Regions from separate parts of the Leclercia sp. W6 genome, predicted to be linked through region 4. Evidence: predicted binding sites of a transcription regulator. Region 4 holds the regulator's gene; each other region holds the start of a gene.
What was found. The regulator LexA, encoded in region 4, represses DNA repair genes until DNA is damaged. The targets are predictions, from matches to a motif close to TNCTGTATGTACATACAGNA.

Region 1 (7,540 bases), 2.2 Mb from region 4:
CATTGTGATGATCGTTGATCAACTGACGCAGCTCGGCAACGATTTCGTTCAGCCGCTCGGTGTTCGCCAGGATGGGCTGCGGATTGCCTTCATAAAGCGCATGGGCAATGGTGAGCAGCGTTTGCTGCGTCATCTGCTGCGTCTCTTTTAAGGTCCGGGCATTCAGCATCACAAAATGGCTGGCCCGGGAGGACCAGTGGGCGTTGATCTGTAGCTCGAGCATGCAGACCAGGTTGCGGCTCACGGTCTGGATCGCTTCAAAGATCGCTTTCTGAATATGGGTCTCATTGCTGGCCGGGGTGATCAGACCGCGCATTTTTACCACGTCATTGAGGATGGTTTGCAGGTGTTTTTCCAGCCGTGGTCGTTCCACCAGGTTGGGAGAAAAGCCCGCCTGATAGACCCGGTTAAAGGCGGTAACGTAGTTCGCCATCTGGATACGCCAGTGCAAAAAGGCCCGCTGCGGCCAGATACCGGTAAAGAGCATCGCCAGCAGCGATCCCAGAATTACATCACCGCTTCGCCACAGGGCAGTCTGCATGTCCCCGGTCGGCGCGCCAATTACCACCGCGAGGGTGATGCCGATCAGCAGCGCCTGATAGGGGCGTTTGCCCAGTGCCAGCCAGCCGCAGAGAAACATGGCCGCCGCACACCACACCAGCATCAGCGGCAGAGAGATTAGCTCCAGCTTCAGGGCAATTAACCCCAGCGCCGATCCCAGAATGGTGCCGCCAATGCGCTCGTACGCGCGCGGAACAACGTTCCCCCAGAAGGAGATCGGCCCCATGATGACCACCAGGGTGATCAGCGGCCATGTCCCTTCCGGCACGGCCAGCAGACGCACCAGTAAAAAAGTGAGGATAAACGCCAGCGCGATACGGCATCCATGTACGATGCGGTAATGACGATACAGTCGAATTTCAAAAGGCGTTAGAGATTTGTCGGGGCGCACACGCTCTCCAGCTTTACGGCAAACCCTGATTGTACTGCGTTTTCTGCCGGAGTAGTGCTCCCCGGCAGAAAAACCCTGTTAAAAGTGGGCATTAGTGGGCCGTTACGCAATACGGCTCTGTACCGGAATAAACATCTCGATATCCCAGTAACCGTCGGCGTTACCGTCATTCAGATAACGTTCAAAGCAGGCTTTTGGCGCGATCTGGTAATCGACATCCTCAAGCAGACTGTCGAAAAACAGGTTCCAGGGCGTGGCGAAATCATGGTTTTCTACGCGGGCCGTTGCCACCGCATAGTCGCCTGCGGCCACTTCGGTGAGGATCACCCCTTCACTGTTGGGAGGAATAACAAAATCGTCCGGCACGGTGATGACCGTGTCGCAGCGTAATTTTTCGGCAGGCACTTCGTCAGGGTTATCATAATAGACCGCCACCCACTCCAGCGGCTGGATCTGACGCCCCTGCACCCACATCATCAGTTGTTCAAAACCCTGCTTAACGGTTTGCTCCCACGGGCCAACCATATGAAAACCAGCAATTTTGCGTTTGTTCTGGTGCGTGATGCTGTAGTCCATGCTGCCTCCGGTTATTTACTGTATATACATACACTGTAATGCAGAAAAAAGCGGTTTAACAATAATGACCTGTCTATTATGCGAGCAGGCTCGCACAGTCGCCAGCCTGCTCCTCCATGCGCTACGCCTTATGGTGCAGATAGTCGCTTAGCCGCGAGAACATCCCGCCTTTACCGACGCTCTCCAGCGTCACCAGCGGCCAATGGGCTACCACTCTATCGCGATCGTACAGTTCGATCTCCCCGACCCGCTGATGGGCGGCAATCGGTGCTTCGAGCTCTTTCTTATCCAGGACATACTTCGCCTTGATGTTCGGCAGCTCAGCCTTAGGCAGCGCCAGCCAGAAGTCCTGATCGGTGCCTAACGAAATACGCTCCTTATCACCGTACCAGATGCGCTCGTTGCCCACCTGTTTACCGTTACGCAGGATCTGCACGGTATCGAAATTCTGTTGGCCCCACTGGAGCAGTTTGCGCGCCTGATCCTCGCGGCCTTTTGGGCTTTCAGCCCCCATGACGACGGCAATCAGACGGCGCTCGCCGTCGACAGCAGAGGCGATCAGGTTAAAACCGGCGCCGGAGGTGTGTCCGGTTTTCAGACCATCCACATTGAGCGACTTGTCCCACAGCAGACCGTTACGGTTCTTTTGAGTGATACCGTTCCAGGTCAGGCTCTTTTCACTGTACATATGATAAAACGCAGGCTCACCGTGGATGATGGCGCGGGAGAGCACCGCCAGATCGTAAGCGGAGCTGTGCTGGCCCGGTGCATCAAGACCGTGTACCGTTTCAAAATGGGTGTCGCGCAAATTCAGCTTTTTGACGTAATTATTCATCATATTGACGAACTGCGGCTGCCCACCCGCCACGTAATCAGCCAGCGCCACGCAGGCGTCGTTCCCGGAATCGACAATCAGGCCGCGGCTGAGGTCGCGCACGGAGACCCGTTCACCCGCTTTCAGGAACATCAGCGAGGAGCCGTCAAAAACCGGATTGCCCTTGGCCCAGGCATCCTGACCGACCGTGACCATATCGTCCGGGGTGATGCGATGGCTGTCGATCGCGCGATCGACCACATAGCCGGTCATCAGCTTGGTCAGGCTGGCCGGATTACGCTGCTGATGTTCGTTGCCCGCCGTTAAAATTTGCCCCGTCGTATAGTCCATCAGCACCCAGGAACCCGCCTGGATAGCTGGCGGCTGCGGCGCATAATTAATCGGGTCGGCAGCCAGCGCGGATGAAATGCTCAAAGTGAGTAAAGAAACAGCAATAAACAGACGGCGTTTCAACGGTATATCCTCAGGTCATTTAAAATCGTTGCCCTTTTTACGGAAGTTTCCCGCTGGATACCTGGAATAATTGCAAAAAAATGTGACAGCACGCGGGTTTTTACCGGATGCCAGGTCGCAAATTTGCAGGTGGACAGCGCTTTTTCTTCGGCGTGCCTGGCCGGATGGTTTACCATAGCAGTGTCACTCATAAACAGGATGGTATTACTGGTGTCTGACTCCGCCGCGCGCCCTACATTTTTATTCCACGATTACGAAACCTTCGGCACCAGCCCGTCGCTGGATCGCCCCGCTCAGTTTGCTGCCATCCGCACCGATGCAGATTTCAACGTTATCGGCGAGCCGGAGGTGTTTTATTGCAAACCGGCCGATGACTATTTACCCCAGCCCGGCGCAGTGATGGTCACCGGCATTACCCCGCAGGAAGCCCGGGAGAAAGGGGTAAATGAGGCAGAGTTTGCCCGTCGCATTCACGACCTGTTCACCGTGCCCAACACCTGCGTGGTGGGCTACAACAACGTGCGCTTCGATGACGAAGTGACCCGCCATATTTTTTACCGTAACTTCTACGATCCTTACGCCTGGAGCTGGCAAAACCGTAATTCGCGCTGGGATCTGCTCGACGTGATGCGCGCCTGCTACGCCCTGCGTCCGGAGGGGATTAACTGGCCGGAAAACGACGACGGGCTGCCCAGCTTCCGCCTGGAACATCTGACCCGCGCGAACGGCATTGAACACAGTAACGCCCATGATGCCATGGCGGATGTGTACGCTACCATTGCGATGGCGAAGCTGGTTAAGACCCGACAGCCGAAGCTGTTTGAGTACCTGCTCAGCCATCGCAGTAAGCAAAAGCTCACCACTCTGATTGATGTGCCGCAGATGAAACCACTGATGCACATCTCCGGGATGTTTGGCGCCTGGCGAGGGAACACCAGTTGGGTCGCCCCGCTGGCCTGGCATCCGGAAAACCGCAACGCGGTGATTATGGTGGACCTGGCAGGCGATATTACCCCGCTGCTGACGCTTGACAGCGATCAGCTTCGCGAGCGGCTGTACACGCCGAAAGAGGCGCTGGGCGACGATGCCGCCGTACCGCTGAAGCTGGTGCATATCAATAAGTGTCCGGTGCTGGCGCCTGCCAACACCCTGCGCCCGATCGATGCCGAGCGGCTGGGAATCGATCGTCAACACTGCCTGGCTAACCTGAAGCTGCTGCGGGAAAACCCGCAGGTGCGCGAAAAAGCGGTGGCGATTTTCGCCGAAGCGGAGCCGTTTATTCCTTCTGAGAACGTCGATGCCCAGCTCTATAACGGCTTTTTCAGCGATGCGGACCGCAATGCCATGAATATCGTTTTGCAGACCGATCCCCGCAACCTGCCCGCACTGGATATTACCTTTGTGGATGAGCGCATCCGGAAGCTGATGTTTAACTATCGCGCGCGTAACTTCCCCGGCACGCTGGATGAGGCCGAGCAGGAGCGCTGGTTGCAGCATCGCCGCAACGTCTTTACGCCGGAATATTTACAGGCTTATGCCCAGGAGCTGGAGATGCTCTACGGTGAGTACGAAGGCAATGCGGAGAAGCAGGCACTGTTGAAAGCGCTGTACCAGTATGCGCAGGAGATTGTGTAAGTTCAGGGCATAAAAAAACCGGAGGCGATGTACTCCGGTTTTTTTTGCTTTGCCCGGCAGCGTTACGCTTGCCGGGCCTGGAAGTTGTTACGCGACGTCTTCGTACTGCGGTACAGGGTTGCGGAAGCTTTTAGTCACGCATGCCAGGTAAACCAGGCCGATACCACCCCAGATCAGACCCAGAATCATGGAGCTCTCTTCCAGGTTGATCCACAGCGCACCCACGGTCAGCGCGCCACATACCGGCAGCAGCAGGTAGTTGAAGTGGTCTTTCAGCGTTTTGTTGCGCTTCTCACGGATCCAAAACTGCGAGATCACGGAGAGGTTAACAAAGGTAAAGGCCACCAACGCACCGAAGTTAATCAGGGCAGTCGCGGTAACCAGGTCGAAGTTAATCGCCAGCAGCGCAATCGCACCGACCAGCAGCACGTTCCATGCCGGGGTACGCCATTTCGGATGAACATAACCGAAGAAGCGCGTCGGGAATACGCCGTCGCGGCCCATGACATACATCAGACGAGAAACGCCTGCGTGCGCCGCCATGCCGGATGCCAGTACGGTAACGCTGGAGAAGATCAGCACGCCCCACTGGAAGGTTTTACCCGCAACATACAGCATGATTTCTGGCTGTGACGCATCCGGATCTTTGAAGCGAGAGATATCCGGGAAGTACAGCTGCAGGAAGTAAGACGCACCGATAAAGATGATGCCGCCCAGCAGCGCTGTCAGGAAGATAGCACGCGGGATGACACGCTCTGCGTCTTTTGTCTCTTCAGACAGAGAAGAGATACCGTCGAAGCCCAGGAACGAGAAGCAGAGGATCGTCGCACCGGTGATCATTGGCACAACGTGCGCGCCTTCAGACCAGAACGGACGTGAGCTTACCAGCGTACCCGCACCTTCACCGTGAGAAACACCGTAGATGATCAGACCGACGATTACCGCAACAATACCCATCTGCAGGATAACGATCAGGGTGTTGAAGTTAGCCACGGTCTTGATGCTGCGCAGGTTAGAGATGGTCATGAAGGCCACCAGCGCCACAACGAAGATCCACGACGGCACGGAAGGCACCAGCGCTTCGAAGTAAATTTTTGCCAGCAGAATGTTGATCATCGGCATGAACAGGTAGTCCAGCAGAGATGACCAGCCCACCATAAAGCCAACAGCAGGGCTAATGGATTTCTGAGCATAGGTGTACGCAGAGCCTGCAGACGGGAAGCGGCGAACCAGCTTACCGTAGCTCAGCGCGGTAAAGAGGATTGCGACCAGCGCAAAGGCATACGCCGTTGCAACGTGACCGTCAGTGAGGCCTGATACGATACCGAATGTATCAAACAGCGTCATCGGCTGCATATAGGCAAGGCCCATCATAACAACCGGAATCAACGTAAGCGTTTTACGTAATTCCACGCGAGAGGTTTTTGGAGTTGCATTATGCGACATAGTTATTCTCCTTTACGGTGAATACCGCCACGTAAGCGAATGATTGCCCCATTTCTTTCTTCCTCAGCGACAACAACTGTCGGATTTTAGTAAGTATCTATCCGGTACGAAGCCCGGCCTCTTGGATTTAAATGATTTTCTTACATGCAAAAAAAAATAACCGACGCCTTTTATATCGTCGATTATTTATATGTTTGCAGCGGCGCATTTTGCCCTGGTTTGGGACGAAAAGGCAAGAGTGCAAAGGCTATCTGACACAAAAAATTCACACTAATCGCTTGATTTCTCGGCTTCGCTTTGGGCGTAAACGGCAGCAATAGCACTATTTGCTAAAATTTCCTGGCGCCACCAGGCGCTGGCGAGGCCGGCAGTCTGTTCATTCCAGCCTATCCACACGGAATCATAACTGGATTGCGCCATCACCTGCTTCTCAATTAACGCCCCGCTTTCGATAAAACGCTGAGCTAAATAACGCGGAAGGTACCCGCAGCCTAAGCCGCTAATTTGCAGTTCCAGTTTGGTTTTAAAATCGAAAACGGTAATGGCTTCCTGATCGTCGAGCAGTTGCGATGACGCGGTGCAGCCAGGCAGAGCGCTATCGCCCACAACAATGGCACGGTAGCTTTTAATGACCCGACGGTTAATCGGCTCGGGCTCCTGGGCTAAAGGATGGTGCGGGGCAATAACGAAGACCTGTTCGAGCTGTCCCAGGCAGGCAAAACCAAATTCGCTGAGCTGGGGCGGCTCATGTAATGCGCCGACGACAATATCCGCCCGCCCCTGCACCAGCGCCTCCCATGAGCCCGCAAGGACGCCGTTGATAAACTTAAGCCGGGTGACGCTGTGTCGCTGATAGAAGGCTTCAATCAGCGGCGACAGCAGTGAAAAGGGAAACGTATCGTCTACGCTGATTATCAGCTCATTTTCCCAACCCTGATGCAGTTTGACGGCCTGCTTTTCCAGCTCGCGTACTGAATGCAGTACTTCCCGCCCCTTTTCCAGCAGCATTTTTCCGGTGCGGGTAAAGCGCGCCCGGTGGCCGGTACGGTCAAGGATTTGAATATTAAGGTCGCTTTCCAGCTTGTGAACGGTATAGCTGAGGGCGGAGGGCGTTTTAAAGAGCTTCGCCGACGCCGCAGCAAAGCTCCCCTCTTTTTCCAGTGCATCAAGGATTATAAGGACATCCAGCAGCGGTTTCATGCTCACCCCCTTGTGGTGCGCTTACGCTCCGCCAGCGGCGTTACTCCATTGGCATAACCAGCGGATCGGGAAAGAGATACTCAAATCCCAGTTCATGACAGATGCGGTTCCCATCAATCAATTTGCCCTTCCCCTCTCCGGGGGCATCGTGAAAGTGCGGTGGCGCCAGGCCAAGCTGACGGGCCATCGCCGGATAGAATGTACTGCGTGTTGGATGAGAGGGCGCACATATATTATAGATGTGCCCGCCCTTCGGGGCCTGTAATAACAGGGTAATTGCACCGATCACGTCTTCAAGATGCACCAGATTGACGCCATGTTGCCCGTCCGGCGCTGATTTACCGGCAAAAAAACGCCCCGGATGACGGCCAGGCCCGACTAACCCTGCAAGGCGTAATATATCCACCTGAGTGCCGGGTAAATTATGCAGCCAGTCCTCCAGC
Region 2 (7,540 bases), 1.6 Mb from region 4:
CTCAACGAGAAGTCGGAGCAATGGCTCTTCATGATGCGTTACTTCGCCAGGGAGCAGACCAATGAGCAAGTCACTTAAAGCACGCTGCATCCGCCGCTGGAAAGTTGAGTTCAAAGGCCGCTGCGATTCGAAAGTGAGTCCGTGGTGGCGCAAGCACCATCTGCGCGGATACATCCGCGAGTGCGGTCTGACAATTGCTGACTGCATGGTGGAAAATCTGGCCTACAACAACGCAATGCATGATTTTTTTGCTGAAAATGGCGATGACTGCGGCTGGCCTCCCCAGTTTTCTGGATGGTACGACAATAGCCGTCGAGAGAAATACCGGAAAGAAGCGCAGAATTACCTCAATGAGGATGCCACCAACGACGAAGTCGACGAAGAGATTCAGAACGAGCTGGAGGCTTGGAATGTCTGATCACGCAGTCCTAGACATGTGCTGTGGCTCTCGCATGTTCTGGTTCGATAAGCAGGATGAGCGCGCGGTATTCAGCGATATCCGCGTTGAGAATCACACCCTCTGTGACGGACGCCGTCTGGTCATCAGTCCGGATATTATCGCCGACTTCCGCGCGCTGCCGTTTGCAGACAACTCTTTCCCTGTAGTGGTGTTCGACCCGCCTCACCTTGAACGCGTTGGTGACGATGCCTGGATGGGAAAGAAATACGGGAGGCTGAACAAAGACACCTGGCGCGACGACCTGCGCGCTGGGTTTGCTGAGGCGTTCCGGGTCTTGCGGCCACATGGCGTTCTCATCTTCAAATGGAACGAAACGCAGATCCCGGTTAGCCAGGTGTTGGCGCTGACAGACGTTAAGCCAATCATCGGCCAGCGCACCGGAAAGAATGACAAAACCCACTGGATTTCTTTCGTCAAAGACGGGGATCAGCAGCAAAAATCTGACCCGCAACTGCGCTACGCAACAAAACGGATCGTCGAGCTGGAAAGCCTGCTGCTGGTGGACGTGACAGAAACCGTATGGCCTGCCGAAGTTGGCATGGTCTACGGCCAGATTGAAAACGCCGGGGATCTCCCGGCGCATCACCAGCGCCGCCTTAAGCATCACATCAACCGCATGTGGCTGGAGAAAATGCCGGTACCGGCCATCGTCACAGCGGCCCGGTCGCTGGCCGCTGCCATGGAGGAATACGCGTGAGAGAAATCATCGTTGATAACTTTGCCGGCGGCGGCGGGGCGAGTACAGGCATTGAGCTGGCGATCGGCCGGAGCGTGGATATTGCCATCAATCACGATCCGAACGCTGTGGCGATGCACACCACGAACCACCCGGACACGCTGCACTACTGCGAATCCGTTTTTGATGTAAACCCCCTGGTGGCGACTGCTGGCCGCCCGGTGGGGCTGGCGTGGTTCTCGCCGGACTGCCGCCACTTCTCGAAGGCCAAAGGCTCGAAGCCGGTGGAGAAAGAGATTCGAGGTCTGGCGTGGATCGTCATTCGTTGGGCGCTGTCGGTGCGCCCGCGCGTGATGATGCTGGAGAACGTCGAGGAGTTCAAAACGTGGGGGCCGCTCATCGTAGCTGCTGATGGCGGGCAGCGCCCGGATCCGGCCCGCGCAGGAGAAACCTTTGAGGCATTTTGCGGCATGCTGTCCGGTGGTATCCCCGCCGGGCATCCGGCGCTGGTGGAGTGCTGCGAGTTCCTGGGCATTGCCGCCGACGGAGAGCTGGCGCAGCAGCTGGTGACCGGGCTGGGTTATGCCGTTGACTACCGAGAACTGCGCGCCTGCGACTTTGGTGCGCCGACCATCCGGAAGCGGTTCTTCATGGTAATGCGCTGCGACGGCGTGCCGGTGACCTGGCCGGTGCCGACCCACGGAGATCCGAAAACGCCAGCAGTGCAGGGTGGCAAACCGGCGCCATGGCGCACAGCTGCCGAGTGCATCGACTGGTCAATCCCCGCACAGTCCATCTTCGACCGCAAAAAGCCGCTGGCGGAGAACACGCTCAAGCGCATCGCCCGCGGCATACAGCGCTTCGTGATTGATAGCGCCTCGCCGTTCATCGTGAAGTGCAACCACACCACGACGAAAGGGAAATACGACTATTTCCGCGGGCAGGCGCTGGCGGAACCGCTGCAGACCATCACCAAAACGCACGGCTATGCGATCGCGGTACCGCACCTGACAAAGTTCCGCACCGGAGCGACCGGGCAGCCGGTTACCGAACCGGTACCGACGGTAACTGCCGGCACGTCAGCTCGTCCTGGCGGAAATGGACATGCCCTGGGCGTCGTTGAGGCGGAACTGGCCCCGCTGATCGCCCGGCAGTTCGGCGGCAGCATCGGGCACCGGGCCGACGAACCGAGCGCGACGATCACTGCTGGTGGTGGCGGTAAATCGCAGCTGGTGACCACGACCCTGATTCAAATGGGGTACGGCGAGCGCCCGGGGCAGGAACCGCGCGTACCGGGCCTGCATAAGCCGCTGGGTACCGTTGTCGCCGGTGGCGGCAAGTTCGGGCTGGTGGCGGCGAATCTGGTTAAGCACTTCGGCGGGAACTACCAGGGCGCTGGCGTGGCTCTGGACGAACCGGCCCACACGGTCACCACCACGGATCACCATGGCCTAGTCACATCGCACCTGGTGATGCTGCGCGGCACTTGCCGGGATGGCCGCGTGGTTGATGCGCCAGCGCCGGGGTTAACCGCGGGCGGCCTGCATGTCGGGAACGTTGAAACCAGCCTTGCGACTGAAGGTTATGACGAGCAACGCGCAGCGCAGGTGCTGGCGTTCCTGCGGGAATATTGCGGGGCGGATTCTGATGGTCTGGTTACGGTTGATGGCGTGGTGTACCGCATTGTCGATATCGGCATGCGCATGCTACAGCCAGCGGAACTGTACCGCGCTCAGGGTTTCCCGGAGTGGTACATCATCGACCAGGACTACCGCGGCGTGAAGTACGCGAAGGATAAACAGGTAGCCCGCTGCGGCAATGCCGTCCCGCCGCCGTTCGCTGAAGCGCTGGTGCGGGCAAACCTGCCGGAGATGTGCATTCAGCAGGGACAGGCTGCTTAATTAAACCCGTTACGGTGCCGCATGGATGCGGGTTGATCGGTCATTTTTATATAACTCGCATTGGCATTTTGTGCGCCTAAGGCATTGATCAAACCGACCTATGGGTATACTGTATGAATATACAGTTAATGCATCGGAGGCTATTATGAAAGTTGAGTTAACCATTGATCGTACTAAAGAACTTCCTAAGGGCGCGGTACCAGCATTGGAAGAAGAGTTGCTCACACGGCTGCAGGAACAGGTAGGGGATTGCACATTGACAGTGCGCCTCGCAGGAGCAGACGGGTTAAGTGTTCGGGGCGGCGAAAAGGAAGCCAAGAAGAAGGTGGAAGAAATCCTCCAGCAGACCTGGGAAAGCGCTGACGACTGGTTTTATTAATTCAGCAAGTAATTCGTTTCCTGGGTGTAGGGGAGGTTTGGTGAAACAAGAAGAAGAATTTCCAAAAAAGGGTTATGCAGTCATCAGATGTCACGATGGGGTTATCGTTGCACGACTGCACTCATTTCCTGAATGTGACCGTGCGCTGATGTACAGGCGAGGTGATGTGGTTTCGTTTACGCCACTTATGGATGATGAGATTGTAGGGTCGCCAACTCTCTTTACGCAGATGCTGGAGCGGGCAGGTTACCGCGTTTCGCTTAATTCTGTTAAACTCCCGTCATAGGCCTGAACAACCTATACCTGCTGCGCCACTGGAGAGATGCCATGGCGCAAAAACCTACCAAAAAAACACCTGAACTGGTTCCTTTCGGAGTCAGCGATTTCTTTTTGCCTGCGCACTGCCAGGTGACGGCATGAAGAAAACCAGCTTCATTCACACGCAACTCACCACGAAAGAAGTGGACGAGCTCGAGGCCCGCTATCGCGCCAATGACGTGCGCACCGTGCGAAGCCTTGATTTCGATCTCATCCACTGGACGCTCACTGCTTATCTGCCGGAGGCAAACAGAGCCCCACGTCAGGATAAAACCTTCCAGCAAAAGCTCTGGAGGGAATCGTGAAAATCGACAAGCGAGGACGCACTCTATCGGATCTTGCCCTATCAAACATGGGCGTTGGGGGACGTTTTATTCCCAAGCATGGGATGAAAAACACTCCGGAATATCGTGCATGGATCGATATGAAAAATAGATGCCGCAACCCAAATGTTAGCTCCTATCCAAATTATGGCGGTCGAGGGATTTCTGTCTGCCAGGAATGGCTCGATAGTTTTGTAGCTTTCTTTGAACATGTTGGTAGCCGGCCTGAAGGCTTTAGTCTCGACAGGATTGACTGTGAAGGTGATTACGAGCCAGGAAACGTAAGATGGGTTTCCAATATCAAGCAGCAAAACAACAAACGGAATAATGTGTTTGTCCTGTATAGAGGGGAAAAGATAACCGCAACCGAATATGCAAGAGCTGTGGGGATTAAGCCTGATACGGTTCATGCTCGTATTCGTCGAGGTGCAAAATTAGAAGGAGCTGTCGTATGCAAATGATTTACGACATTACTCCTGTTGCGAAGCCACGACAAACGCGCGCCGATAAGTGGAAGAAACGCCCGGAGGTCCTCCGGTACCGCGCGTTCTGCGATCACGTTCGGCTGCTGGGCGTCGAACTGCCGGAAGCAGGCGCGCACATTACGTTCATCCTCCCTATGCCGCCGAGCTGGAGCAAGAAGAAGCGGCAGGAAATGGCGGGGAAGCCCCACCAGCAGAAACCCGACAAAGACAACCTGGAAAAAGCCCTGATGGATGCCATCTATGCCGATGACGCACACATCTGGGATTCTCGCGTAACGAAGCGCTGGGGTGAAGTAGGGCAAATCATCATCGGGGAGATCGCCTGATGCGTGCCTTACTGAAACCAGTTATCGCCAAGGAGCTGGGCGTTGTGCTGTTGAAGCCAGGCAGCGAGCTGATGCCTATGTTCATTTCAGGGCGCGTGCTGGTTGAGAGCCAGCCTGCCAGCATGTCCAGCTTTGAGACAGGGCGGGTGCCTGATTTGCGTCAGCCGCTGGCGGTTGACCCGGTGCTGCGCCCGTTCTTCCTTCACGAAAAGGTGATCAAAGCTGCTGGTGGGCTGGCTGGTCTTGAATCCTGGCTCCTGCGCCATGGGGGCGGGGCTTGCCAGTACCAGCTCAGCGATTACCACTATCACGAACTGACCACCATGCGGCACGAGCCTGGCGCGATCCTTCTTTGCGGCCACTGCGACAACCGGCTGCGCGAGCAGTACACCGAACGGCTGGCGGAACTGGCGAGACAGAACGTCATCGACTGGGTGCTGGACATTGCCCGGGTGGCGCTGGCGCTCGACAAAGCCCGTGAACTATCTCTGGCTGAATTGTGTTGGTGGGCTGTACGTGTCGGCGTTACTGATGCCTTGCCAGAATCGGTTGCCCGCGAAGCGTTACGCCTGCCAGTAGCAAAAGAGACCTACCGCGAAAGCGAGATAGTGCCGTCGGTACCGGCCACCAGCATCATCGCGGAAAAGGCCCGCGCGCTTCCATCAGGACCTGCAGCCACACTACCAGCCATTAAGCCAATCGTGGGCGTTCTGGTGGATCCCGAATCCCCGCAGACCTTCATGAAGCGGCCAAAGCGTACCCGCTGGGAGAACGCAAAGTATCTGGCCTGGGTTAAAACGCAGCCGTGCGAGTGCTGCGGCAAGCCGTCAGATGATCCACATCACCTCATTGGCTGGGGCCAGGGAGGGATGGCAACAAAGGCACATGACATATTTGCGATCCCCCTGTGCCGCCAGCACCATACCGAACTACATAACGACCCGGTGAAATTCGAGCGTAAGCACGGAAGTCAGCCGGCAATGATAATCAGAGTGCTGGACCGGGCCTACGCGCTCGGCGTTCTGGCTTAAGGAGAACTAATGCGTGACATGTATGAAGTTATGGATTTATGGGGTGCTTGGGCATCGTCTGACAATAGTGGTGTTGACTGGCAACCAATCGCTGCAGGGTTCAAAGGGTTACTGCCACATGGAAAAAGGTCACGTCTTCAGTGCAATGATGATGAGGGAATTATGATTGATGGTTGCGTGGCACGCCTGAAAAAAAATAGACCCGAAGAATATGAACTGATTATTGCTCACTTCGTTATTGGTATCTCATTGCGCGCAATTGCAAAGCGGAGAAAATGCTCGGACGGTACAATAAGAAAGGATCTGCAAACTGCATTAGGATTTGTTGATGGTTGTATGTGTTTAATTATGGCTTAAATTACAGTATCTATTCTTTTGCTTCGACTTCGGTTAATGCATCAATGCGAATATTTATATTTTTCAAGAGTTTATTGTCAAGATCAACTATGCATTGATTATAATGCGCAATTTGCTCAGGAGTTAAGTTAGGGTTGGCCAGACAACTTGTGATGAGCTCTCTGGCCGTTTTTATTTCTCTTTTCATTCTTACATCATTTAGAGATGGCAGTCCTATGTAAGCAATGGCAAGAATGACTAAATGAGATAGACCGACTGCAGCTCCGGGCGCTAGTGATTTGAAAAATGCCAGCTGAGGGAGCCAATCAAAAAGATAATTCAACCCTGCGGTGATAAGGGTTGTAAACCATGCTTGCATTGCCAGATAAGATTTAGCGTTGGCCATTCACCTGCCTGCACTTGCTTCATTACGCGTTTTTAGTTCGCGTAGAAGTAACGCTAACTGTTCGGCGTCATCTTGAGTTCTAACGTTGACCTTACGCTTAGCACTCCTGCCTTGGGGATCAGTATACGTTAACTCGATGTATGCATTTGGTTTTACCCAAACCAAAAACCTAAGCACAGCATATCTGACCGTCAGAGCGACGGCCATGAATACAGTGATGTAAAGCATAATGCTTAGGATGGACATGATTTAAAGTATTTTCCTGTCTGCGGCAGCTCTGTGGCGAATGACTTTGGTGATACTATAACGTGGTTTAGACATCTCGCCATTCGTTTCTTTTGTCGTTTCAGTAAGCTCAACAACAAAAAGGTCGTCTTTACAAAATGCAGCTTGGTTATGCTCGATCCGCTCAAGAAAAGCATCGTCCTTCATCGAAGCGCTAACTTCTTCACCGCCTGGCAAAATGATGTCCCAGCTTTTGCCTTGTTTAAACCGTACATTAGCAAAATGTACGTTAGCTTCGCGTGTCGTTACGTGCGTTTTCTCGACGAAAGTGGATTTGGCAACTTTAAAGCTTGTAGCTTCAACTTGCGTCACTTTGACCACTTTGTGGTCATGTTGTGAAACTGAGAATGTAGATGGTTTATCAGTCTGAAGAGGTTTAAAAATTAGTTTATCTAGCTCTTTTCGAATGATTGGGCTTGTGATTAATTTTTGAATATCGTTACTGCATTCAACCTTCTCTCCATCTACTTCGATTTCTGCAATATCTTTTTGCTCATCGACAACAATGGAGCTAATTTTACGCCCCTTTAGCCATTCGATTATCCCAAGCACACCGCCCGAGGCAACTCCAGCACCTGCAACGAGACCGAGTGCATTAATGGTTTTGATGCTCC
Region 3 (7,540 bases), 1.4 Mb from region 4:
CTTTGGCGCGCTGCTTATTGCCATCTATACCATGCTGGGGGTGTCGCTGTATGACCAGTGGTATCAACAGCCGGTGCTGCTGTTGCTGGGCGCGGTCTGGTATAACCTGCTGACGCTCGCCGGGCATCTTATTTTCCCCATTCGCCCGTTACAGGATAATCTTGCCCGCAGCTATGAGCAGCTGGCCCACTATCTGGAATTAAAGTCCCGGCTCTTCGATCCAGATATCGAAGATGACGGCCAGGCACCGCTGTACGATCTCGCCCTGGCGAACGGGCAACTGGTGACCACGCTAAACCAGACCAAAGCATCGTTACTCACCCGTTTACGCGGCGATCGTGGTCAGCGCGGCACCCGCCGAACCCTACACTATTACTTTGTGGCGCAGGATATCCACGAGCGCGCCAGCTCATCGCACATTCAGTACGCCGAACTGCGCGAAAAGTTTCGCTACAGCGACGTGATGTTCCGCTTCCAGCGCCTGTTGTCCATGCAGTCGCAAGCCTGCCAGCAGCTGTCGCGCTCCATTCTGCTGCGCACCCCTTATCAACACGATCCGCGATTTGAACGCGCATTTACCCACCTGGATGCGGCGCTCGACCGTGTTCAGGCCAGCGGCACCTCTGCTGAGCAGATGAAAGCGCTGGGGTTTCTGTTAAATAACTTACGCGCCATTGATGCCCAGCTCGCCACTATCGAATCTGAACAGGCGCTGGCAACACCCGGTAATGATGTGAATAACCAGCTTGCGGATGACAGCCTGCATGGGTTTAGCGATATCTGGCTGCGTTTAAGTCGTCATTTTTCCCCGGAATCGGCGCTGTTTCGCCATGCGGTGAGGATGTCGCTGGTGCTCTGTATTGGTTATGCTTTTATACAGATAACCGGGCTTAATCACGGCTACTGGATTTTGCTCACCAGCCTCTTTGTCTGTCAGCCCAACTACAACGCCACCCGTCATCGACTGGCGCTGCGTATTCTCGGCACCCTGGTTGGGGTCGCTGTCGGGTTACCCATCCTTTACTTTGTTCCTTCGCTGGAAGGTCAGCTGATCTTAATTGTGATCACCGGCGTGCTGTTTTTTGCGTTTCGTAATGTGCAATATGCCCACGCCACCATGTTTATCACTCTGCTGGTGCTGCTCTGCTTCAACCTGCTCGGGGAAGGCTTTGAGGTGGCCCTGCCGCGCGTCATTGATACGTTAATTGGCTGCGCCATTGCCTGGGCTGCGGTGAGTTTCATCTGGCCAGACTGGCGGTTCCGTAATCTGCCTCGGGTGCTGGATCAGGCGATGAATGCCAACTGCCGTTATCTGGATGCCATTCTTGAGCAGTATCATCAGGGGCGCGATAACCGTCTGGCGTACCGTATCGCCCGGCGTGACGCCTATAACCGCGACGCGGAGCTGGCGTCTGTGGTGTCGAATATGTCCACGGAGCCGCGGGCAACCGCAGAAACCCGTGAAGTCGCATTCCGTTTGCTGTGCCTGAACCATACTTTTACCAGCTATATCGCCGCGTTGGGCGCGCACCGCGAGCGGCTCACCAGCCCCGCAATCCTGGGATTGCTCGACGATGCGGTCTGCTACGTTGATGATGCACTTCATCAACGTCCGGCGGATGAGCCTCGTGTTCAGCAGGCATTAAGCGAACTGGCGCAACGCATTTCACATATTGAGCCGGGAGCCGAGAGCAAAGCGCCTCTGGTTCTGCAGCAAATTGGTCTGCTCATCGCGTTGCTGCCAGAAATTTGTCGCCTACAGCAGCACGTTAATCAGCTGCCGGAGTAAGGGGAGTCTCTACCGGCAGCTTTTTGTACCACTCCACAAGCTCCTGGCGTCTGCCTTCCGGGAGTGCAGCGACGTGCAGCCCGGTGATTGCCCCTTCCAGTGCAAACAGCACCTTATAACTGAGGTGCTTGTTCAGCGCTTTGATCTTCAGCCAGGACTGTTCCGCCCCCAGCGCGCGTAATGCCTCTTCGGTGGTGATGCCCGCTTCATAAAGCAGGATCTCCAGTTGAAAGGTGAGATTGGGTAAATCTTTCAGCCTTTCGCGCTTATAGCGTGCGCTGCGCTCCCGCCGCGCCGCTTCCAGCGCAAACGAGGAGAGCTGCAGAAGTTTTTCGCGATCCTGCCAGAGACCTTCATCAACGCGATAATAGTTCAACAACACAGGCCGCCCCCGCTTTACCAGCGACAGGAAAGTCGAGGCATGTTTTACACAGTAAGGTGCGCTCTCCTCACAGGCCCGCAGGTATAACTCCCCTTCCGACACCATGGCAAATACCGTGTCATCTACCGCCAGAGTGTAACCGCCAAACAGGGCGCGATAGTGCACCTCGCCGAGAGGAGACAGGTATTCTGCTGATTGATAGATCCGTTCATACGATAACTTTTTCATGATATTTCCCTTTTAAATCATGGAGTAATGGTGATTTCGTTTGTTAACGGATCCGTTAGCCAAAAAATAGGTAACTTATAATCGAACGGCAAGATGATTTTTCAATACGACTGAATTACAAACCAAATTTGCGAGGAGCTTTCCGAAAATGAGGTTGATCTTTAGTCGTACAGGGGTTACTGTATATCCATACAGTAACTACAGGGCTGGATTGATTATGTACTCTTCAGGCTATGCAAACCGTTCAACTACTTTCTCTTCAACCGCAGGTAAAAGCGCGCTGAATTCCACTGCGCCTGTTTCCACCGGGCTGATTAGTGAAGTGCTCTACCGTGAAGACCAGCCCATGATGACGCAGCTGTTATTGCTGCCCCTGTTACAGCAGCTTGGTCAGCAGTCTCGCTGGCAGCTGTGGCTTACGCCGCAGCAGAAATTGAGCCGGGAGTGGGTGCAGTCCGCCGGCTTGCCGCTCACAAAAGTGATGCAGATAAGTCAGATGGATCCATGCCATACTGTAGATTCAATGGTGAGGGCGTTGCGTACCGGGAATTACAGCGTCGTGATCGGCTGGTTTACGCACGAGTTGACGGAAACGGAACAACATCGTCTGGCTGAAGCCGCCGAAGAAGGTAATGCGCTCGGCTTCATAATGCGTCCCATTCGAATGAATGCTCTGGGCAACGGACACCTTTCTGGGCTAAAAATTCACTCCAATTTGTATCATTAAGTAAAAATAAGAGTATTCCTGGAATTTTTTTTGCGCCCTCTGTACACCGTTGGTTCTCTATATATAAAGCCGCGAAAAGTCTTGTCTGCCGCGGCTTTCTTCATTTTAGCACGCCTTAAATTGCGCAATAAATGTTAAATATTGTGTATACAAAACTTTTTTTTTCATATGCCTGACAGAGTTCACACTTGTAAGTTTTCAGGTACGTTGTAGACTTTACATCGCCAGGGGTGCTCGGCCTAAGCCGAAGATATCGGTAGGTTTACTCTTTGTCCCCGCCCCCCGGTGAAGGATTTAACCGTGACTCTCATTGAGATTCTCATGGCGATTTTTGGATGATAACGAGGCGCAAAAAATGAAAAAGACAGCTATCGCGATTGCAGTGGCACTGGCTGGTTTCGCTACCGTAGCGCAGGCCGCTCCGAAAGATAATACCTGGTACGCTGGTGCTAAACTGGGCTGGTCTCAGTTCCATGACACTGGTTGGTATGACAGTGCAAACAACAATAATGGCCCAACTCATGAAAGCCAGCTGGGCGCAGGCGCGTTCGGTGGTTATCAGGTTAACCCGTACGTTGGCTTCGAAATGGGTTACGACTGGCTGGGCCGTATGCCTTACAAAGGCGACGATATTAACGGCGCATTCAAAGCTCAGGGCGTTCAGCTGACTGCTAAACTGGGCTACCCAGTAAATGACGCTGTAGACATCTACACCCGTCTGGGCGGTATGGTATGGCGTGCAGACTCCAGCAACAGCCGCGCTGGCGACGACCATGACACCGGCGTATCCCCAGTATTCGCTGGTGGCGTTGAGTGGGCTATGACCCGTGACGTTGCTACCCGTCTGGAATACCAGTGGGTTAACAACATCGGCGACGGCAACACCGTTGGTGTTCGTCCAGACAACGGCATGCTGAGCGTGGGTGTTTCCTACCGTTTCGGCCAGCAGGAAGAAGCAGCGCCAATCGTTGCTCCAGCTCCAGCTCCAGCTCCAGAAGTACAGACCAAGCACTTTACTCTGAAGTCTGACGTTCTGTTCAACTTCAACAAAGCAACCCTGAAACCAGAAGGTCAGCAGGCACTGGATCAGCTGTACACCCAGCTGAGCAACCTGGATCCTAAAGATGGTTCCGTAGTGGTTCTGGGCTTCACCGACCGTATCGGTTCTGACGCTTACAACCAGGGTCTGTCTGAGAAACGTGCTCAGTCCGTTGTTGATTACCTGATCTCTAAAGGTATCCCGGCTAACAAGATCTCCCCACGTGGTATGGGCGAATCTAACCCAGTTACCGGTTCTACCTGTGACAACGTGAAAGCTCGCGCTGCACTGATCGACTGCCTGGCTCCAGATCGTCGCGTAGAGATCGAAGTTAAAGGCATCAAAGACGTTGTAACTCAGCCAGCGGCATAAGTTATCGTCTTACAAAAAACCCCGCCATGGTGCGGGGTTTTTTATTACCTGAAGTAAAGTAAAACGCTACTTTTTACCGGCCAGCAGCGCCTGAAGATCGGTTTTCAGGGTCGACATCTGACTGGCGTACTTCTCTTTATGTTCCGCATCTTCAATCAGCTGCACGATGGTTTCTGACAAGGTTTTCCCACGTCTCTGGGCAAGCCCGGCCAGACGCTGCCAGACCATAAACTCCAGATCGATCGACTTTTTACGGGTGTGCTGGTGCTCAGCATTAAAGTGCCGTTTGCGCCGCGCACGGATAGTCTGCTTCATTCGGTTCAGTAAGGCGGGATTAATATGCTTTTCAATCCAGCCATTGACCAGAATGGGTTCATTTTCGAGGGTCAGCAATAAATCTACAGCTTCTTTTGCGGCACTGGCTTCGAGGTAGCAGGTGATCAACTCCCCTTCACGGTGTTTTTTGACCAGATACTTCCATTTCCAGCCGCTTTCGAGATTTTCCAGTTGTTGATATTTCATTGCGATCTCAGTGTGACCGTGTAACTGTGTTCAGAATATCAGTTTTTTAGCAATCTGCTGAAAAGAAATCATATCCTGTGACACGCGGTGACGCATTCCTGCCCGGAAACCCCCATTCCCTCATGTGCAGAGCCTGCGCCTTACGGTATACTCCATCGTTTTACTTCTGACTAAAAAACATCAACTTTGACCATTACGAAACTTGCATGGCGTGACCTTGTTCCGGATACCGACAGTTATCAGGAACTGTTTGCACAGCCAGATCTCGCGAAAGAAGACGAATACATCCTCAGCGACACTCAGCCCCGTTTGCATTACGCGCTGGAGCAGGTGTTAAGCCCATGGGCCACCTCGCCATTCATGTTGTTGAAAGCGCCAGACGAAGCGGAGTATCTGAATCTTCTGGCAGATGCCATGCGGCAGCTGCAGCCAGAAGCCGGAACGGTCTTTGGTGGTGAGTACCGCATCGATGGGCATACCGTTACCTTTGAACCCGCCACCGTACCCGATGGTCGTTTTGCAGTCACCGGCAACATCGTCCAGGCGGGCTGGACAGAAGCAGAACAGCTGTTTGGCTGTCTGCGCCAGTTTAACGGTGAACTTACCCTGCATCCCGGTCTGGTCCATCAGGCAAACGGCGGCGTGTTGCTTATCTCCCTGCGCACGCTGCTTGCTCAGCCACTTCTGTGGATGCGCCTGAAAAACAGCGTTAGCCAGCAGCACTTCGACTGGGTGGCCTACGACGAGTCGCGCCCTCTTCCTGTCGCTGTGCCCTCTATGCCGCTCACCCTGAAAGTGGTGCTCATCGGCGATCGCGAAGCGCTGGCGGATTTCCAGGAGATGGAACCCGAACTGGCCGACCAGGTGGTCTACAGCGAATTTGAAGAGAGCACCCAGATTGCCGATGCCGAAGATATGCAGCAATGGCTGCAGTGGGTTTACGCCGTCTGCCAGCGTGCGCAGCTGCCAACGCCAGCAGCCGATGCCTGGCCGGTGCTGATCCGCGAAGCGGTCCGCTATACCGGCGATCAGGAGACACTGCCGCTTTGTCCTCTCTGGCTTGGCAAACAGCTGCGTGAAGCCGCAGCCATGACCGAAGAGGATACGGTCACCGGCGAACAGCTCTCCCAGATGCTGGTGCAGCGCGAATGGCGTGAAGGCTATCTTGCCGATCGCATGCAGGATGAGATCCTGCTTGAGCAGATCCTGGTTGAAACCGAAGGCGAACGCGTCGGGCAGATCAACGCTCTGTCGGTAATTGAATTCCCTGGCCACCCGCGCGCCTTTGGCGAGCCGTCGCGTATCAGCTGCGTCGTGCATATCGGCGACGGTGAGTTTATCGATGTCGAACGCAAAGCCGAGCTGGGCGGGAATATTCACGCCAAGGGCATGATGATCATGCAGGCCTTCCTGATGTCGGAACTGCAACTCGAGCAGCAGATCCCCTTCACCGCCTCGCTGACTTTCGAACAGTCCTACAGCGAAGTGGATGGCGACAGCGCCTCAATGGCAGAGCTGTGCGCGCTCATCAGCGCCCTGGCCGATGTGCCGGTGAATCAGAGCATTGCCATTACCGGTTCCGTGGACCAGTTTGGTCGCGCGCAGCCGGTCGGCGGTCTGAATGAGAAGATCGAAGGCTTCTTTACCGTCTGCCAGCAGCGTGGGCTGAGCGGTAAACAGGGTGTGATCATTCCTCTGCCGAACGTGCGTCATCTCAGCCTCAGTCAGGAACTGCTGAAGGCGGTAGAAGAGGAACAATTCAGCCTCTGGGCCATCGAAGACATTACAGATGCGCTACCCTTACTGACAAACCTGGAGTGGGACGCCGAGGGGCAAACCACGTTGATGCAGACTATCCAGGAACGTATTGCGCAGGCAACGCAACAGGAAGCGCGCCACCGTTATCCCTGGCCGTTACGCTGGTTGAACTGGTTCACACCAAACTGATCGGACTTGTTCAGCGTACACGTGTTAGCTATCCTGCGTCCTTCACTAAAATAAGGCATACTGAGAACATGGTAGATAAACGCGAATCCTATACAAAAGAAGATCTTCTTGCCTCTGGTCGCGGTGAACTGTTTGGCGCGAAAGGCCCGCAGTTACCGGCCCCGAACATGCTGATGATGGACCGTGTCGTGAAGATGACGGAAACCGGCGGCAACTTCGATAAGGGTTACGTAGAAGCAGAGCTCGATATCAATCCGGACCTGTGGTTCTTTGGTTGCCACTTTATTGGCGATCCGGTGATGCCAGGCTGCCTGGGTCTGGACGCGATGTGGCAGCTGGTTGGCTTCTACCTCGGCTGGCTGGGTGGCGAAGGTAAAGGCCGCGCGCTGGGCGTGGGTGAAGTGAAATTCACTGGTCAGGTTCTGCCGACCGCGAAAAAAGTTACCTACCGTATTCACTTCAAACGCATTGTTAACCGTCGCCTGATTATGGGCCTGGCGGATGGCGAAGTGCTGGTCGACGGTCGTCTGATCT
Region 4 (7,540 bases):
TGAAGTGTTGCGCCTGCTGAGCCTGCAAAATGGGGCCATCAGCGCTTACGACCTGCTCGATCTGCTGCGCGAAAGCGAGCCGCAGGCAAAGCCCCCTACCGTATACCGGGCGCTCGATTTTCTGCTTGAGCAGGGTTTTGTGCATAAAGTGGAATCGACCAACAGCTATGTGCTGTGCCACCTGTTCGATCAGCCTACCCACACCTCAGCGATGTTTATCTGCGATCGCTGCGGCAGCGTGAAGGAAGAAGGCGCGGAAGGGGTGGAAGACATCATGCATACTCTGGCGGCGAAAATGGGATTTGCCCTGCGTCACAATGTGATTGAAGCGCACGGCCTGTGCCGCAACTGCGTGGAAGTTGAGGCCTGCCGCCATCAGGAAAATTGCCAGCATGACCACTCTATCCAGCTGAAAAAGAAGCCGCGCTGAGCACAAAAAAAGGGGCGACCTGAGGGTCGCCCTGAGCGTACATCCGTGTACCTGCGGGTAGCGCTGAGTTACCAGCGATAGTTGTTACGGGTTTCCCAGTCACCAACTTCTTTCTCCGCCTGGTCTTTCTCATAACCATAGCGTTCCTGAATTTTCCCCACCAGCTGGTCACGTTTACCTTCGATAACGGTCATGTCATCGTCAGTCAGGTCGCCCCACTGTTCTTTTACTTTACCTTTGATCTGTTTCCAGTTACCGCCGACTTGGTCTTTATTCATCATCGATTCCTCTTCGCTCGGTCGTTAAGGATAAGTTCGTCCTGAAATACATTTCGTGCTGGACGTGATAATAATTATAGATAAGCGTGCGGCGTTGGGTTTGTTATTCGGAATCTTTTACCATTCAGTAAGGTGAAGCCGTTATTGAAACCAGGTACCGTTGCGCCAGTGCCGGTGCCAGATCCAGCCCAGAGAGAGCCCCCGCAGGGCCAGGAACACGCTCAGGGCCAGCCACAGGCCATGATTCCCCAGCCAGGGCAAGGTGAACAGCGTCAGACCAAACCCGGCGGCCGCGACGGCCATACTGTTGCGCATCTCTGCGCCACGGGTTGCGCCGATAAACATGCCGTCGAGCAAATAGCACCAGACCCCCACCACCGGCAAAATCACCTGCCAGACAAGATAATGGCTCGCCAGCGCGCGCAGCTCTGGCAGCGAAGTCAGCAGCGCCACGATCGGGTTGCCTGCCAGGGCATAGACAAGCGCGAAGGCCAGCGCCACCATGCCAGACTGACGGCAGGCTGCCCGCCATACTTCACGCAGCTGGCCGCTTTCCCGGGCGCCATAGGCCTGCCCGGAGTGCGCCTCAACCGCATAGGCAAAACCATCCAGCGCGTAGGCAGTAAAGGTGAGTAGCGTCATCAGCACGGCGTTAACGGCGATAATCTCCGGCCCCAAACGCGCGCCCAGCACCGTCAGCGCGCCGAAACAGAGTTGCAGCAGCAGCGAGCGCAGCATAATGTCCCGGTTCAGGGCCAGCAGCTTGCGGATATTGCCCCGCCAGCTCGCTTTCAGCAGCGCCAGGGAAATGCCGCGCAGAGCCAGCACCCGCCAGACCATCCACAAGCCGAGCAACAGGGTGGCGTATTCGGCGACAGCGGTCGCGAGAGCGGCCCCCTGCACGTTCATTTTCAGCCCGATCACCAGCCATAGATCCAGCACGATATTGAGCAAGTTACCCACCACCAGCAGGATCACCGGTGCCCGGGCATACTGCACCCCCAGCAGCCAGCCGAGCAGCACCAGGTTAGCCAGCGATGCCGGGGCGCTGAGCCAGCGGATCTCGAGGAAGCGCCGCGCCTGATGCAGCACATCCTCGCTGCCGCCCACGATATGCAGCGCCAGATCGATAAGCGGTGTGCGCAGCAGCACAATCAGTAACCCGGCGCCGAGCGCGAGGATCAACGGCTGCACCAGCGCCCGGGCCAGACGCAGCGGATCTTTTGCGCCATAGGCTTGGGCGGTGAGCCCGGTGGTGCTCATGCGTAAAAAGAGCAGCAGCATAAACAGGAAGCTGGTTGCCGTGGCGCCGATGGCGACACCGCCCAGATAGACCGGAGAGTCGAGATGGCCGATAACGGCGGTATCCACCAGCCCCAGCAGCGGGACGCTGATATTGGAGACGATCATCGGGAGGGCAAGACGCCACAACGCCTTGTCTGAAGCAGTCAGCAGAGACATGTGTATGACCGGGAGAAAAAAGAAAAGCAGACTGCGGCGTTGCCGCAGTCTGTCAGAAAGAGGTTATAACCATTCACCGTTGCGGATGACGCCTACCGCCAGCCCTTCGATGGAAAAGTTATGTTCACGCAGATCGACAACAATCGGGGAAAACTCGCTGTTTTCCGGCAGCAGCTGTACCGTGTTGCCCTGTTTTTTCAGACGTTTAACGGTCACTTCATCATCTATGCGCGCCACAACGACCTGGCCGTTGCGCACATCCTGCGTTTTATGTACCGCCAGCAGATCGCCGTCGAGAATGCCGATATCCTTCATGGACATCCCGCTGACGCGCAGCAAGAAGTCCGCGCTCGGTTTGAACATGCCCGGATCGACCTGATAGTGGCCTTCAATATGCTGTTGCGCCAGCAGCGGTTCCCCGGCGGCGACACGACCGACAAGCGGAAGGCCCTCTTCTGCTTCAACCAGCAGACGAATACCACGAGACGCGCCGGAGACAATCTCAAGCACACCCTTACGCGCCAGGGCTTTCAGGTGCTCTTCAGCGGCGTTTGGAGAACGGAAGCCCAGACGCTGCGCGATTTCTGCACGCGTCGGCGGCATACCCGTCTGGCCGATATGATCCCGAATGAGATCAAACACCTCTTGCTGCCTGGTCGTTAACGCTTTCATTCCGCCCCCTGGGTGTATATACAGTTATGCTGTGAGTATATACAGCTAAAGGCGATTTTGGAACCACAAACCGCATAAAAAACCAGAGACTTGTTCGGTTTCTGAAGGCTTATCGCAAATGTCCCCAAAGCAGCGTGACCCAGGTAAACAGGGCAACGATAATCGCCATCAGCACAGCGGCAGAGCCCATATCTTTCGCCCGGCCCGAAAGCTCATGGAAGTCGCTGCCAATGCGGTCGACCACCGCCTCGATCGCACTGTTCAGAATTTCGACTATCATCACCAACATTACCGATCCAATCAGGAGTACACGGGTGATGGGATCAACATCCAGCCAGCAGGCAATAATAATCGCCGCGATGACTGCTACCCCCTCCTGGCGAAAAGCGGCTTCATTGATCCAGGCAGCACGAATGCCTTTCCAGGAATAGCCGGCAGCTTTAATGATTCGGGTTAACCCAGTGGTATTGTTGGCCATTAAAAGAAACCTTTCTTCGAAAATAGCGTCAGAAACGGTGGCTTAAGCGCGCTGCGCTGCCGCCGGAAGTATGACGGGTAACAACAGAAATTTTGCGCGCTTTCTGTTATCCTTGCGCCGCAATTGCATTTTTAACCAGAGGCTTTACATCGTTTATGTCTGGCTGGCCACGAATTTACTACAAATTACTTAATTTACCATTAAGCGTCCTGGTAAAAAGCAAGTCTATTCCGGCGGTTCCCACGCTGGAATTGGGACTCGATACCTCGCGTCCTATTATGTACGTTTTGCCTTACAACTCGAAGGCCGACTTGCTGACGCTGCGCGCCCAGTGCCTGGCGCACGATCTCCCGGATCCGCTGGAGCCGCTGGAGATCGACGGCACCCAACTGCCACGCTACATCTTTATCCACGGCGGACCTCGCGTATTCACCTGGTACACGCCGAAAGAAGAGTCCATTAAGCTGTTCCATGATTACCTCGACCTGCACCGCAGCAATCCGCTGCTGGATGTGCAGATGGTGCCGGTATCGGTGATGTTTGGCCGTCGTCCGGGGCGTGATAAAGGCGAAGAGAATCCGCCGTTGCGCATGCTCAACGGGGTGCAGAAGTTTTTCGCCGTCAACTGGCTGGGCCGCGACAGCTTTGTCCGTTTTTCACCTTCCGTCTCCCTGCGCCGCATGGCCGATGAGCACGGCACGGATAAAACCATCGCCCAGAAGCTGGCCCGCGTGGCGCGTATGCACTTTGCCCGCCAGCGTCTTGCCGCGGTAGGCCCGCGCCTGCCTGCTCGCCAGGATCTGTTCAATAAGTTGCTGGCGTCGAAAGCCATTGCCCGTGCCGTTGAAGACGAAGCGCGCAGCAAAAAGATCTCTCATGAGAAGGCGCAGCAAAACGCCATCGCCCTGATGGAAGAGATTGCCGCCAACTTCTCCTACGAGATGATCCGCCTCAGCGACCGTATCCTGAGCTTTACCTGGAACCGTCTCTATCAGGGGATTAACGTGCACAACGCCGAGCGTGTGCGCCAGCTGGCCCATGACGGCCATGAAATTGTCTACGTGCCCTGCCACCGTAGCCACATGGACTACCTGCTGCTCTCGTACGTGCTCTATCACCAGGGGCTGGTGCCACCGCACATCGCGGCGGGTATCAACCTCAACTTCTGGCCGGCAGGCCCGATCTTCCGCCGTCTGGGTGCGTTCTTTATTCGCCGTACCTTTAAAGGCAACAAGCTCTACTCCACCGTCTTCCGTGAATACCTCGGCGAGCTGTTCAGCCGCGGCTATTCCGTCGAGTACTTTGTGGAGGGCGGCCGTTCCCGTACCGGGCGTTTGCTCGATCCGAAGACCGGCACCCTGTCGATGACCATCCAGGCGATGCTGCGCGGCGGTACGCGTCCTATCACGCTGGTGCCGATCTACATCGGTTACGAGCACGTGATGGAAGTGGGCACCTACGCCAAAGAGCTGCGCGGCGCCACCAAAGAGAAAGAGAGCCTGCTGCAGATGCTGCGTGGTCTGAGCAAGCTGCGTAACCTCGGTCAGGGGTATGTTAACTTCGGCGAGCCGATGCCGCTGATGACCTACCTCAACCACCGTGTACCGGAGTGGCGTGAGTCCATCGATCCGATCGAAGCGGTGCGTCCGGCCTGGCTGACGCCGACGGTGAACGCCATTGCTGCCGATCTGATGGTGCGCATTAACAACGCCGGGGCGGCGAACGCCATGAACCTGTGCTGTACCGCCCTGCTTGCTTCGCGCCAGCGCTCGCTCACCCGCGAGCAGTTGACCGAGCAGATCGACTGCTACCTGAACCTGATGCGCAACGTGCCCTACGCCGCCGATGCCACGGTGCCGACGGCCAGTGCCAGCGAGCTCATCGATCACGCATTGCAGATGAACAAGTTCGAGGTCGAGAAAGACACGATCGGCGATATCATCATTCTGCCGCGCGAGCAGGCGGTGCTGATGACCTACTACCGCAATAACATCGCGCATATGCTGATGCTGCCGTCACTGATGGCCGCCATCGTGACCCAGCATCGCCAGATCAGCCGTCAGGCGCTGCTGGAGCATGTCACCGCTCTCTACCCGATGCTGAAAGCCGAGTTGTTCCTGCGCTGGAACAGCGATGAGCTGGCAGAGGTGCTGGATAAGCACACTGAAGAGCTGGTCCGCCAGGGGCTGATGACGCAGAAAGAGGACGTTCTGGTGATCAACCCGTCCCGCTCACGCACACTACAGCTGCTGGCGGCGGGTGCGCGCGAGACTGTGCAGCGCTACGCCATCACCTTCTGGCTGCTGAGCGCCAACCCGTCGATCAACCGCGGTACGCTGGAGAAAGAGAGCCGTACCCTGGCTCAGCGTCTGTCAATGCTGCACGGCATCAACGCGCCGGAGTTCTTCGACAAAGCGGTCTTCAGTTCGCTGGTGTTGACGCTGCGTGATGAGGGTTATATCAGTGACAGCGGTGATGCCGAGCCGGAAGAGACGATGAAGGTTTACCAGATGCTGGCAGAGCTGATCACCTCTGACGTGCGCTTAACGATTGAGAGCGCGACGCAGGGCGAATAAAAAACGCCCGGTGGCGCTAACGCTTACCGGGCCTACAGGGTTTGCCAGATCGTAGGCCGGGTAAGGCGAAGCCGCCACCCGGCTTTTTTATGCCCAGTAACTCACCGCCAGGCCGAGGAACAATACCAGCCCGACATAGTTGTTATTAAGAAACGCTTTAAAACAGGCCTCGCGCTCACGGTTGGCAATGAGCTTTTGCTGGTAGATAAAGAGCACGCCCGCCGCCGCGACCGCCGCGTAAAATGCGCCGTTCAATTGATTCAGGTAACCAATTGCCACCATCAGCACCAGCACCGCGACCTGCAAAATCCCGATGATCAGCTTGTCCTGACGACCAAACAGAATGGCCGTCGATTTAACGCCAATCTTCAGATCATCGTCGCGGTCAACCATCGCGTACTGGGTATCGTAGGCCACCGCCCAGAGGATATTGGCCAGGAACATCAGCCAGCAGCTCAGCGGCACGCTTTCGCTGACGGCGGCAAAGGCCATGGGGATCGACCAGCCAAAGGCGGCGCCCAGCACCACCTGGGGCAGATGGGTGTAGCGCTTCATAAACGGGTAGACCCAGGCCAGGGCCAGTGCTGCCACGGAGAGCAGGATGGTCATGGTGTTGAGGGTCAGCACCAGCAGGAACGAGAGCAGGATCAGCACCACAAACAGCGTCCGCGCCTCTTTCTCCGTGACATCGCCGCTCGGCAGCGGACGATTCGCGGTGCGTTTCACGTGGCCGTCAAATTTGCGATCGGCATAATCGTTAACCACACAGCCCGCGGCTCGCATCAGCCAGACACCTGCCACAAATACCGCCAGGATCCACAGCGGCGGCAGCCCGGGGGTAGCAACCCACAGCGCCCACAGGGTCGGCCACAGCAACAGCAGCGCACCGATCGGCTTATCCGTTCGCATTAGCCGGTGGTACGCCAGCAGCTTGTTCTGCGTCAGACTCCTCTCCATTTTCTCTTCCTCTTAGTACAACGGTGACGCCGGTAAAAACAGCTCGGTCAGCAGTAAGGGTTTGCCGCTCAAGCGCAAGCGGGAACGGCGTCCCCATAATCCGGCATCGCGTCCAATTTCAATAAAATCACGGGTCAGCTCGGAGGAGGTGAACAGATAGCGTCCCAGCGGGGTTTTGCCCATCTGCTGCAGCGCCATCTCCGGCCCGGTGAGGGTGGATTCTGGCACCACCGTGCGCCCGGCCAGCCACGGCTCGCCGTCGGCGCAGAGCAGGATCTCCCGCAGCCAGTAGCGCGCCTCTTTCGGCAGCAGCGGCAGTTCATCCGCTATTGCGTCAGGCGTGACAAACCCCTCCTGAATGAGGGTGACGGTGACCTTTTTGCCCTGCTGCTCAAAACGTTTAGTCATGGAATCTTCCAGCAGCAGCCAGTCGAGCTGCTCCGGTTCCAGGGCAGGGATTTCGTCAAAATAGCGCAGCGCACGCAGTTGCGTTAGCGCGGGGTGTGACATGCCAGACTCTCCGATACATAACGTAAAGCTATTGTATCGCAGAAACGCGCAATGCGGGCGGGCAAACGTGAGTTAGCGAACATTATCGCAACAGAGATGCAACAGCGGTGTAAATCACAAAAAAAGTGCGCCCGTAGGGGCGCACCAAACTACTGACAAAATCAGCATTGTGGGGAGA

Region 1: sbmC (DNA gyrase inhibitor SbmC) is a predicted target of LexA. The motif match lies at 1,545-1,564, and genes of this name have one in related genera.
Region 2: DVA43_RS08775 (DinI-like family protein) is a predicted target of LexA. The motif match lies at 3,145-3,164, and genes of this name have one in related genera.
Region 3: sulA (SOS-induced cell division inhibitor SulA) is a predicted target of LexA. The motif match lies at 2,577-2,596, and genes of this name have one in related genera.

Annotation. Positions count from the first base shown of each region.
Region 1 covers NZ_CP031104.1:605,246-612,785, reverse strand. The annotation lists gene DVA43_RS02960 (FUSC family protein) at 1-952, opposite strand, end outside; gene sbmC (DNA gyrase inhibitor SbmC) at 1,055-1,528, opposite strand; gene dacD (serine-type D-Ala-D-Ala carboxypeptidase DacD) at 1,650-2,822, opposite strand; gene sbcB (exodeoxyribonuclease I) at 3,015-4,451, shown strand; gene DVA43_RS02935 (APC family permease) at 4,539-5,897, opposite strand; gene yoeI (membrane protein YoeI) at 5,887-5,949, opposite strand; gene DVA43_RS02925 (LysR family transcriptional regulator) at 6,168-7,097, opposite strand; gene DVA43_RS02920 (SDR family oxidoreductase) at 7,138-7,540, opposite strand, start outside.
Region 2 covers NZ_CP031104.1:1,780,235-1,787,774, reverse strand. The annotation lists gene DVA43_RS08795 (hypothetical protein) at 1-65, shown strand, start outside; gene DVA43_RS08790 (hypothetical protein) at 62-418, shown strand; partial or broken gene DVA43_RS25105 (class I SAM-dependent methyltransferase) at 411-890, shown strand; gene DVA43_RS08780 (DNA cytosine methyltransferase) at 1,154-3,037, shown strand; gene DVA43_RS08775 (DinI-like family protein) at 3,183-3,416, shown strand; gene DVA43_RS08765 (hypothetical protein) at 3,833-4,039, shown strand; gene DVA43_RS24500 (AsnC family protein) at 4,036-4,518, shown strand; gene DVA43_RS08755 (RusA family crossover junction endodeoxyribonuclease) at 4,509-4,868, shown strand; gene DVA43_RS08750 (DUF968 domain-containing protein) at 4,868-5,899, shown strand; gene DVA43_RS08745 (antiterminator Q family protein) at 5,909-6,256, shown strand; gene DVA43_RS08740 (hypothetical protein) at 6,267-6,641, opposite strand; gene DVA43_RS08730 (hypothetical protein) at 6,891-7,540, opposite strand, start outside.
Region 3 covers NZ_CP031104.1:1,983,431-1,990,970, forward strand. The annotation lists gene yccS (YccS family putative transporter) at 1-1,789, shown strand, start outside; gene DVA43_RS09845 (TfoX/Sxy family DNA transformation protein) at 1,770-2,399, opposite strand; gene sulA (SOS-induced cell division inhibitor SulA) at 2,617-3,126, shown strand; gene ompA (porin OmpA) at 3,482-4,537, shown strand; gene matP (macrodomain Ter protein MatP) at 4,604-5,059, opposite strand; gene DVA43_RS09865 (Lon protease family protein) at 5,246-7,006, shown strand; gene fabA (bifunctional 3-hydroxydecanoyl-ACP dehydratase/trans-2-decenoyl-ACP isomerase) at 7,075-7,540, shown strand, end outside.
Region 4 covers NZ_CP031104.1:3,345,371-3,352,910, forward strand. The annotation lists gene zur (zinc uptake transcriptional repressor Zur) at 1-430, shown strand, start outside; gene DVA43_RS16310 (CsbD family protein) at 499-708, opposite strand; gene dinF (MATE family efflux transporter DinF) at 850-2,169, opposite strand; gene lexA (transcriptional repressor LexA) at 2,233-2,841, opposite strand; gene DVA43_RS16325 (diacylglycerol kinase) at 2,951-3,319, opposite strand; gene plsB (glycerol-3-phosphate 1-O-acyltransferase PlsB) at 3,475-5,895, shown strand; gene ubiA (4-hydroxybenzoate octaprenyltransferase) at 5,983-6,852, opposite strand; gene ubiC (chorismate lyase) at 6,865-7,362, opposite strand.